DNA from 3 places in the Paenibacillus oryziterrae genome. Region 1 is predicted to be linked to each of the others. Evidence: riboswitches for the same ligand, from Rfam matches in the RefSeq annotation. Region 1 holds a riboswitch; each other region holds the start of a gene.
What was found. Region 1 has a riboswitch for cyclic di-GMP ahead of ACAN55_RS14910 (DUF6612 family protein). Riboswitches for the same ligand answer to the same signal wherever they lie in the genome.
Positions count from the first base shown of each region.

Region 2: another riboswitch for cyclic di-GMP. It lies ahead of ACAN55_RS03585 (anti-repressor SinI family protein); the one in region 1 lies ahead of ACAN55_RS14910 (DUF6612 family protein).
Region 3: another riboswitch for cyclic di-GMP. It lies ahead of ACAN55_RS11455 (glycosyl hydrolase); the one in region 1 lies ahead of ACAN55_RS14910 (DUF6612 family protein).

Region 1 is NZ_JBGJZO010000013.1:52,548-55,759, forward strand. Features, by position in the region: gene ACAN55_RS14900 (SDR family NAD(P)-dependent oxidoreductase) at 1-286, opposite strand, end outside; gene ACAN55_RS14905 (ArsR/SmtB family transcription factor) at 283-606, opposite strand; gene ACAN55_RS14910 (DUF6612 family protein) at 796-1,659, opposite strand; cyclic di-GMP riboswitch class I at 1,774-1,867, opposite strand; gene ACAN55_RS14915 (GNAT family N-acetyltransferase) at 1,956-2,441, opposite strand; gene ACAN55_RS14920 (spore germination protein) at 2,594-3,212, shown strand, end outside.
Region 2 is NZ_JBGJZO010000002.1:255,974-259,185, forward strand. Features, by position in the region: gene ACAN55_RS03575 (aldo/keto reductase) at 1-787, shown strand, start outside; gene ACAN55_RS03580 (helix-turn-helix domain-containing protein) at 875-1,216, shown strand; gene ACAN55_RS03585 (anti-repressor SinI family protein) at 1,318-1,470, opposite strand; cyclic di-GMP riboswitch class I at 1,499-1,583, opposite strand; gene ACAN55_RS03590 (2-oxoglutarate dehydrogenase E1 component) at 2,137-3,212, shown strand, end outside.
Region 3 is NZ_JBGJZO010000008.1:147,182-150,393, reverse strand. Features, by position in the region: gene ACAN55_RS11455 (glycosyl hydrolase) at 1-1,232, opposite strand, end outside; cyclic di-GMP riboswitch class I at 1,213-1,293, opposite strand; gene ACAN55_RS11450 (sugar phosphate nucleotidyltransferase) at 1,430-2,803, opposite strand.

The DNA of each region.
Region 1 (3,212 bases):
CAATAGACTTCGGATCCATCAGATCCAGTACTTCCAGTTCTGCATGGGGCATCCCCTTGATCGCATCTCTCGCTTTATCCAGTGAACGGGCAGGCACAATTACAGTTGCACCTGCTTCTGCCAGTACCCGCGCTGTCTCAAGTCCAATCCCGGAATACCCTCCGGTTACAATGGCAATTTTACCTTGAAGATCCTGCCCTCCGAGTACCTGCTTCGCAGTTGCACGTCCGTTGAATCCGGAATGGATCGGGGCTTGAATGGTCTTTCTAACAGTATCTTTGTTCATTGAAGAATGTCCTCCATATGTGTGATAAGATCTTTTAAATTTGCAATCCAACTGGTGGGATCAATATAGTAGTAATTCTTAGTAGTTACCTTATACATATTAACGATTCCGGCCTCCCTTAATATTTTCAGATGATGGGATACTGCGGGTCTTGAAAGATGGGTCTGCGCCGTAATATCGCCCACCCGCACACCGTCGCAGCCTGCAGCCATAATGGTGATGAGGATCTGCTGGCGCGTCTCATCACCAATGGCAGCCAGTACCTGCGTACAATTCTTGAAATCTGATGTGACTTTATATAATTTCTCGCTAGCGATCATAAGTGAAATGCTCCTTTACCAATGGTTTAAACGTTTGAACCGAACTCAGCATAGCATATGGATTTTCACTTCGCATTATCGGGAAAGAAAATGAAGACGAAGCATTACAGGCAGACAATAATTGCGCACAAAAAAGGCTGATCCGCCTTAGGCAAGATCAACCTGATAATGAATATCAAAACTTAGGTTCTATTCCAATTCCGCTGGTTTTACGATATTTGCTACTTTATTGTGATTGGAGTAGACAGCTACAGTTTTCGTAGTATATGTATTTTTTTCGGCGTCCTTAACCAATGTATAGTTTAGATCTACAGTAAGTTTTTCTGTCTGCCAGGTCTTGGAATTGGCATACAGCTTCCACGTCACAGTCTTAGGTTGAACCGTTGCACCCGCTTCCAGGTTATCTCTGTCATAAAGCTGGATAAGTGCTTTAGCCGCATTGGGTTCGGTTATTGTGAACTGAAGAACCGTTTGTGTTCCAGCATTGGTAACTTTCATGAATTTCTTATAATTTTTAACCGAATCTAGTACGGAACCGGGATCAAATTGGCTTTTACTATAGAGTGTATCCCAATCTTCTTGTTCCATTGGAAGCCAATATTGTGCCTCGGGGTCAAAAAGCTCTTCCCCGCTCTCAGCGGATTCGGGATCAGCGGTCGCTTCTTCAGCTTGACTATTAATAAAGCCGCCATCTACCAGTTGATAAAACTCCTTATCATTGGCGAACAGCCCAAACGTCAAATCTAGTGATTTGGCATATGCGGAACCTGATGCGACAAATTTAGGCAGGCGATTAATATCCAGATCCATAGAGCCCGTGTCGTTGGAGGTCATTCCTCCGCTCTGCAGAGTTACTGTCTCGTTCATCTTCCAGTGAAAGCTCTTGAGCGTCTTCGAAGTTGCTGTCAGTTTAGCGATCATCTGGTCAACTGTAGGTGGCTTAACCGTAGCCGCGGACATCACATCCGGTGAAATTACTAAACCACTCGCCCCGGATAGAATTACAGCCCCCGCAAGCAATCCTGTGCATACCGATTTCAAAACCTTCTTCATGTCGTTTCCCCTTTCGGATCTCGCGATGTGTAACACCAAAAGGACACTGCCCATAAAAATAGCCCCGAATAGAGTTGTATCCTTCGGAGCGTTCTTTATTAAATATGCTACCCCTTTGGCGGCCTGGCGATCATTGCCTCTACTCTTTAGTGGCTTTAGACCCATGGCTTTGTGTCATCATCTTTCGATGATTTTACCTTTAACGCGGATATTTGATTAAGTATAAGCCTCAATGACCTATGTACTTAATATACTTTAACATGCTTAAATATCCATGTAAACCCGATTTTCCCAGTTTATCTACTAGAGTGCAAATCTTTAATATACCAGGCATCACAGGCGAAATGCTCTGATCCTGCGAGTGGTTCATCCAGTGACACAAACCCTTGTTTCGAGTAGAACCGGTTGGCAGCCTGCATTGTCTGCAAGGTCTCCAAATAACATTGCTGATAATGCACCTTGGCAAATTCCAGTGCAATTTCAAGCAGGTCTGAAGCAATTCCGGTTCCCCTGATGCTGCTGGATAAGTACATCTTTTGCAATTCACATACCTCATCCGAATCGGCAAAAGGAGCAATGCCACACCCGCCGAGCACAACACCCTCTTCTTCCACAATCCAATAAGCACGCTGCGGCTCTTCGTTATAATAATGGTACAAATCACTCAGGCTTGGGTCCGCCCAGGCCAGTCCTTCCCGGTTGCCTCCGAATTCAATTAAGCAGGTACGGATAATTTGTTCGATGGGACCATTGTCCTTCTGTTGTATAGCTCTAATATTCACAATTGAACTCTCCCCTCCCGGTTCTCCGGATAATATTCCGCTATTATAACATGCCCGGAAGCAGCAGTTCGCTCTTTTTAGTATATTATTCCTCTTTGAGGGTAAACTTCTAGAAATCATTCACTTGCTTAAGGATTGAGGAGGATCGAGCGATGGAATTATTCGTTCATAGACTGGAGAAACACTTTACTAATGATGATGATTTCTTTGTACTCAACGACTATTTGGCAGGAAAACCCGTTGTCTTCATCGGCTTTGATTCTTTAGTGGATATGGTCCGTACGAAACATAGTCTGCAGACGTACGCTCAGACCTTAAAGGTTACCGGGGTTAATGAATTCAAAACAGTACTAGGACACGTTGTAGACATTGACCATATGGAGGAGGCACTCTCCGCAATTATCGAGGGAAAACTAATTATTTATTTTGACAATGATGCAAGTTATGTGATCATGAATCCCACTTCACAAGAGCTGGACCGTGCGGTAGAAACTCCTATTAACGAAAATGTACTACAGGGCACGATCACTTCTTTTACGGATAATATCAACATCAATATTGGAATTTTACGCAAGCAGGTGCATACGGATAAAATCCGGGTTCGTACGTATACGGTCGGCAGCCGTGAGACAACTCAAATTCATCTTATATATTACGAGGGACGGGCTGACATGAATTTAGTCCGTAAGATCAAGAAACAGATTGAGAAGAATAAAGACCAGCAAATCGATAACCTCCAGCAATTATCCAGTAAATTGATGGGGTTCCGGT
Region 2 (3,212 bases), on a different contig from region 1:
CGGCAAGGCGGAGAAAGTATTCGGAGCGGTCTTTAAAGAACGCCCCGGGCTTCGCGAGCAAATCATCCTTCAATCCAAATGCGGGATTAAGCTGATGGAGCCCGGAGAAAGTTCGAACGTGTTCGACTTCTCAGCCGGGCATATTATAAGCAGCGTTGACGGAACCTTAAGCCGTCTGGGTGTAGAATATCTTGATATTCTTCTGCTGCACCGTCCGGATCCACTAATGGATCCAGAGGAGGTTGCCGAAGCACTAAGCAGGCTGAAGTGCTCCGGCAAGGTCCGGCATTTCGGGGTCTCCAATATGAGCGCTGCGCAGATCAAGCTGCTGCAATTCTACAGTGATGAACCGTTAATAGTGAACCAGTTAAAGATGAGTCTTTACGAGATCGATTGGCTGAATGCAGTAATCAGCGTTAACCGGAACGACTCGAAAGACGTCGCGTTCCCAGAAGGCACCATCGAGCACTGCCGGATGGAGAACATCCAGATTCAGGCCTGGGGTCCGCTGGCTCAGGGTTTGTTCAGTGGACGGCCCCTGGACGGACAGCCTGAGAATATCATTAATACTGCAGCTATGGTCAAAGCAATGGCGGCAGAAAAGGGAACCACCCCCGAGGCCATTGTCCTCGCCTGGTTAATGACACACCCCGCTGCCATCCAGCCCGTGATTGGTACCGTGAACCCGCAACGGATCGCAGCTTGCGGCGATGCTGACAAGCTGGAATTGTCCCGGAGAGAATGGTATGACTTGTTCGTCAGTTCACGCGGCAACCGGTTACCGTAAGAATTAACACCTTTTGACTTTGTCGGTTTCAATGATATTTGTTATACTGGTATTAAATATCAATCTATTTGGAAGGGCGTTGTCATCGTGCCAGAAAATTTGGGTCAACGCATCCATGAGCTTCGCCAGGAAAAGGACATGTCCCTTTCCGAACTGGCGGACAAGGCGAGTGTGGCCAAATCCTATCTCAGCAATGTGGAAAGAAATATTCAATCCAACCCTTCCATTCAATTCCTCGAAAAGATCGCCGCAGCACTTGACATTACTATGCATGATTTACTGTATGGCGGACTTTCCGAAGGCGAGGAAGCATCTTTGGATTCAGAGTGGTTTCGGCTTGTGCAGGAAGCCATGTCTTCAGGTGTCAGCAAAAAAGAGTTCAAAGAGTTTCTGGAATACCAGAAGTGGCGGATTGACCAAAACAACTAAGCTAAGCACTGTGCAGCCGCGTCTGCTCCAGGATCAATACATAAAAAGCACAGCGGTAGCCGCTGTGCTTTTTATGTATGTAACCCCTTCATCAAATCTCCCTACATGGCCTGTAGAGACTTCTCATTGAAGAACTGACGGATTTCATTGACGAGAATACCTGCCTTCTTTGCTTTTAACAGCAGGTACACCCACTCTAAATCCAAATCTGCCAATTGCACTTCCCCATTATCTACCTGGTTGGATTGATCCACGAACATCTCCTCCTATGAATGTGAGTCCCCAGGCAGTTCGGCCATCATAGTATTTCTACCTTAGACCCGAAACTTTGTGTCCCTGCCTTTCAGCAGGTTTACCCTTTACTGAATCTATTATGTCAAAAACTTACTACACGATGATTAGCCCGTCTGCAATAACATTATACAGGAGTTAAGAAGAAACGTGTGTCGAATTATGGAAATTTTTATTGATCAAAATTTTAAAAAAATTTAGCATATTTTGACGTAAATCTGTACTAATTAAGTACAGTGACAAAGTGATGCAGGGAATACTCGAATTATGTAGGTGACTATAAAGTGCAATTTTTATTGTAATAAGTTTATACCCCGTTTCAGCCTCTTGAAACGGTATTATAAAAAATTAAACTGGCCTATGAATTCAATGTAGTAGTCCAGTCGTTTTTATAGTTTAAATTTTAAATAATTAAGCATCAAATTGGCCCTAACCTATATCATTTTGCGAACGGATTGGACGAAAGTATGAATTGATTACAAGTTGTTAAAGTAGCACAATAGGATGAGGCAATAGTATTTATTATTATCGTTACCTGTTACTATTATAATGAAAACGCAAACATTGCAGCTCCGCAAGGCGCTTACTATAAACGCTAATTCGGAGTTCATCCGTTGGGAGGATCTATCATGGCAGCCAAAGAGCCCCATAACGAATCCATTTGGAGTAAGTATTACGGACCCAATCTTGGTTACATCCAGGAAAAATACGAGCAATTCGTCAATGATCCTGCATCTGTCGAGAATAATTACCGGGATTTGTTCACCATTTCCGGCCCTCCGCCCTTAGCACCCGAGTCCGAACAATCACCTCAGCCTATCCTTTCCGGAGACACTGAATGGCTCAAGAAGGCGGTCAAAGCTTCTAAACTGATTACTAACATCCGCATATACGGCCATATGGCAGCTGATATCGACCCGCTGGAGCGGAGTCAGCATCCCATGGCTAAATGGCTCACCCCAGAGACGTATGATTTAACACGTGAAGATTTAATCGCTATGCCTGCCTCACTGATCTGGGAAAATGCGCCGGATGATGTCCTGACCGGCTGGGACGCCGTTCACCGGATGCTCCAATCCTATACAAAGACGATTGCTTATGAATTCGGGCATGTTCATGACGAACAGGAACTGCGGTGGCTGAATAGTCAGGCGGAGTCTCCTACCTCTCCCTCGCCCTTAAACAAAGCGGAACGCCAGGAGCTGCTGAAGCGGCTTGTTCAGGTCGAGCAGTTTGAGACCTTTCTGCACAAAACTTTTGTCGGGCAGAAACGCTTCAGCCTGGAGGGCAACGATGCGCTCGTTCCTATGCTGGATGAAATTGTCCGGGCCGCAGCCCATGACGGGGCGGAGCATATCCTGATGGGCATGGCCCACCGGGGCCGTCTTAACGTGCTCGCTCATATCCTGGGCAAGCCTTACGATATCATTTTCTCCGAGTTCCACCATTCACCGAATAAAGAGCTCTTCCCTTCAGAAGGGTCTATGGGCATCAACTATGGCTGGACCGGAGACGTTAAATACCATCTGGGCGCTGACCGTGCTGTCCGCGAAGGCGAAACGGTGCGGACCCGTCTGACGCTTGCGAACAACCCAAGCCATCTGGAGTTCGTGAATCCGGTGGTGGAGGGCTTTACACGCGCTGCCCAGGAGAACCGCAAATCGCCGGGTCTCCCGGAGCTGGACACCAATAAAGCCATGGCTGT
Region 3 (3,212 bases), on a different contig from region 1:
GTATCGTCCCGGATCAGGGCAGGTGTGCCCGAAAGATTCATATTCGAAAAATATTGGCCTTGCAGGCCATTTTTGACCGGCATCATAAGGCCGCTTACCGGTGTTGGCGTTGTTGTAGGTGTCGGCGTTGGTGTTGGTGAAGCTGTTGGTATTGCTCCGGTAATATATTCATCTCTTGTGAGGGTAAAGTCATTATTCATAAAGTTCTTAATCGTGTCGGTGGTATTCTTCTCGTATAGCAGCTTACCCCAGTTCATCATGAAGGACCATTTGCTCTGCGTTTTGAGAACGGTCGTGGTACTAGGCATTTCACCATTCTCCCCGATTGCGATCGGTTTACCTGCGGCAAGACTGAGCAGACTGTCGTAATACGTTTGCTTGAAATCATTATCGTAGATGTCTGCAGCCAGGATATCCACTTTATCGGCACCCGGATAAGTCAGTGCGTACGGGTCAGCCCAGGCATTCGGTGCATTCGGGCTCCAAACCCACAGCAGGTTATTAAGCTGATGAACGTTCACGAAACGGTCGTACATAATGTTCCAGAGCGCGGAGAAATTTGTCTTTTTCCCCCACCAGAACCAGCCGCCGTTCATTTCATGATACGGTCTCCACAGGACTGGTACTCCTGCATCGCGCAGGCTTTTCAAGGATACTGCCACTTTATCCAGCTCTGCAATCAGGCTGTTGTACTCGGCTGTTCCTGGAGTTACATATTTATTGAAATCGGCCTGACTCAGGCTCATGGAGACATTGGACCAATCATACGTTGTTCCCGGCAGATTCTCATGGAACGTCATTGCCACGATTCCGCCGTTCTTATACCAGTTGATCGCACTGTTCACCACATTCTGGCGTTGCGAAGCAACTGTGCTTGCCGATTGGCCGCTAATTGCACCCAGTTCATATCCATGCAGTGCCGCATATTTACCGCTTGTTGCCAGTAGCTTGTTGCTGAATTCATCCGGACTCTCCAGATAGTCGTGCTGGCCTGTAATGATCCCCTTTCCAGAAATATCGGACAGATATTTCAGCAGCTTGGCAGCTCCGGCAGAAGCACCTGGATTAACCGGAGTACCTGCAGATGAGGCAGCACTTACAGTCAATGACGAGAAACCAAGACTAAATGGAATGGCCGTCACAAGCAAAATTGCAGACAACAGTGCACACAGCAAACGATACGTACGGTAAGCTTTCAAAATACATCTCCCTTTCGGTAGCCAGGCTGCCATTCTTGCGAAAGGCCCTATAGCTTTGCGTCCCTGTCTTTCGGCAGGTTTGCCTTTGTCGTATTGGAAGGAATGATCCCCCTTACCGTACTATCGTCGCTATTTAATTTTAGTTTAGGGCATTAATAAAAATAATTTGATAAATAAGTCTTAAGACCTGTTTCTAGCCCCCTAAATCTGGGGTAAATAGTTAGTTTGTGCTATGAAATAAACTGTTGAAGTTCTATGTCTTCCCACTCCAAAGTAATACGGATATTGTCTTCTTCCACCAGCTCTGAGCCGGTCTGCACTTCAATAAATTCAACATCGGTTAGCGCAAGAATGGCATGTTTGGTGCCTTCAGGAATGCGTACGACATCACCCGCACGCACATTATGCATCTTCTCATTCAGTACGATGCTCGCTTCTCCACTGATAATCGTCCAGATCTCACTGCGCTTGTGGTGGAGCTGGTAGCTGATGTTTTTGCCTTCGTTGATAAAAATCCGTTTCGTGAGCACTTCATTGCCCTCGTCATATTTGATGTAATCAATGACCCGGTAATGACCCCAGCGGCGTTCCTCATACATCGGCCGTTGTTCAAAGGACTTTAACACCTCCTTGATTCGCGGGCTTTCAGATTTATGGGTAACCAGAATTCCATCAGGACTTGCTGCTATAATTAAATCTTTGGCTCCAATCACCGTAATCGGAATATCCAGCTCGTTAATCAGCGAAGTGCCTTCCGAATCGGCTGTTACAAACCCTTTCCCCACATGGTTGCTGGCCATTTCTTCCGTCAGCGTATTCCATGTCCCCAGGTCCTTCCAGAATCCGTCATACGGCTGAACCACGATGTTATCTTCTTTTTCCACCACTTCATAATCAAAGCTGATGCTTGCCAGCAGTTTATACTGCTTCTGCATTTCCTCGTAGCCGAGTGGAAGTCCCTTGCGCTGTAAAATGTCCAGCAGATATCCCAGACGGAAAGCGAATACGCCACAGTTCCAAAGCGCGCTGCGCTTGATAAGTTCTTCCGCCTGCTTGCGTTCCGGTTTCTCCTGGAAATGACTTACTCTGAGGAATCCATTCTCCCCTGCAGTTTCCGTTGTCGGGATAATATATCCGTATTTCTCGGAGGCGTGCTCCGGAATAACCCCCATCAGCGCCAGATTGGCTCCGCTCTCCTCCATCGTCTGTTCCAGCTTGGCAACATGGTCAAAAAAGGAGGCTTCTACATAAGGATCAACCGGCAGGATCGCCACAATCTCCGAAGGCAGCACGCCTGCTACCGAATATAAATACGCAGCGGTAAGCGCAATGGCCGGAAAAGTGTCGCGTCGCTCCGGCTCAACAATGATCGGCACGTCGCCTCCCAGCTGGCTTTGAATCATCTCCACCTGTCCGCGCCCAGTTGCAAGGTACGAGGAGTCTGCAAGACCGGTTTCTTCAAGCTGTCTCCAGACCCGCTGAACCATGGATTCCGGCTCGCCCTGCGGGCTTTCCAGTACACGAAGAAATTGCTTCGAACGCGAATCATTGGACAAAGGCCACAACCGTTTTCCTGAACCGCCTGACAATAGTACCAGTTTCATAAGTGAACCCTCCTCAAATGAATGTGTGAAGCGTGAGCGTGTAGTAATTCGACTTTTGAAAAAAAGACTGTTATGAAAGTGGACTGCGATGAATGTTTGGACTTTCGATCGCTGTTGTCCTCAGATTTCCTGATTTGAACCGCCTCGCGGTTGAAATCTGAGGACAAAGGCGAACGCTGCGCTTCTACAGTTCCAAAATTCCTCTCCGTCCTCCCCATAACAGGGGATTTGAAAAGCATCGCATCACTTCGCTCGCTGGGGTAAGGCAAGAGATTCGCTTCGGGCTGCTGCGCCGAAGCGGGTGACCCGGCGTGGAAGTTACTTCGATCGGATGATTCCGCCGGCGCATCATCTTTCACGCCTTCCGCAAGGTTCTCAGTCAAATGAAGTGTACTTTTACACTTTATTT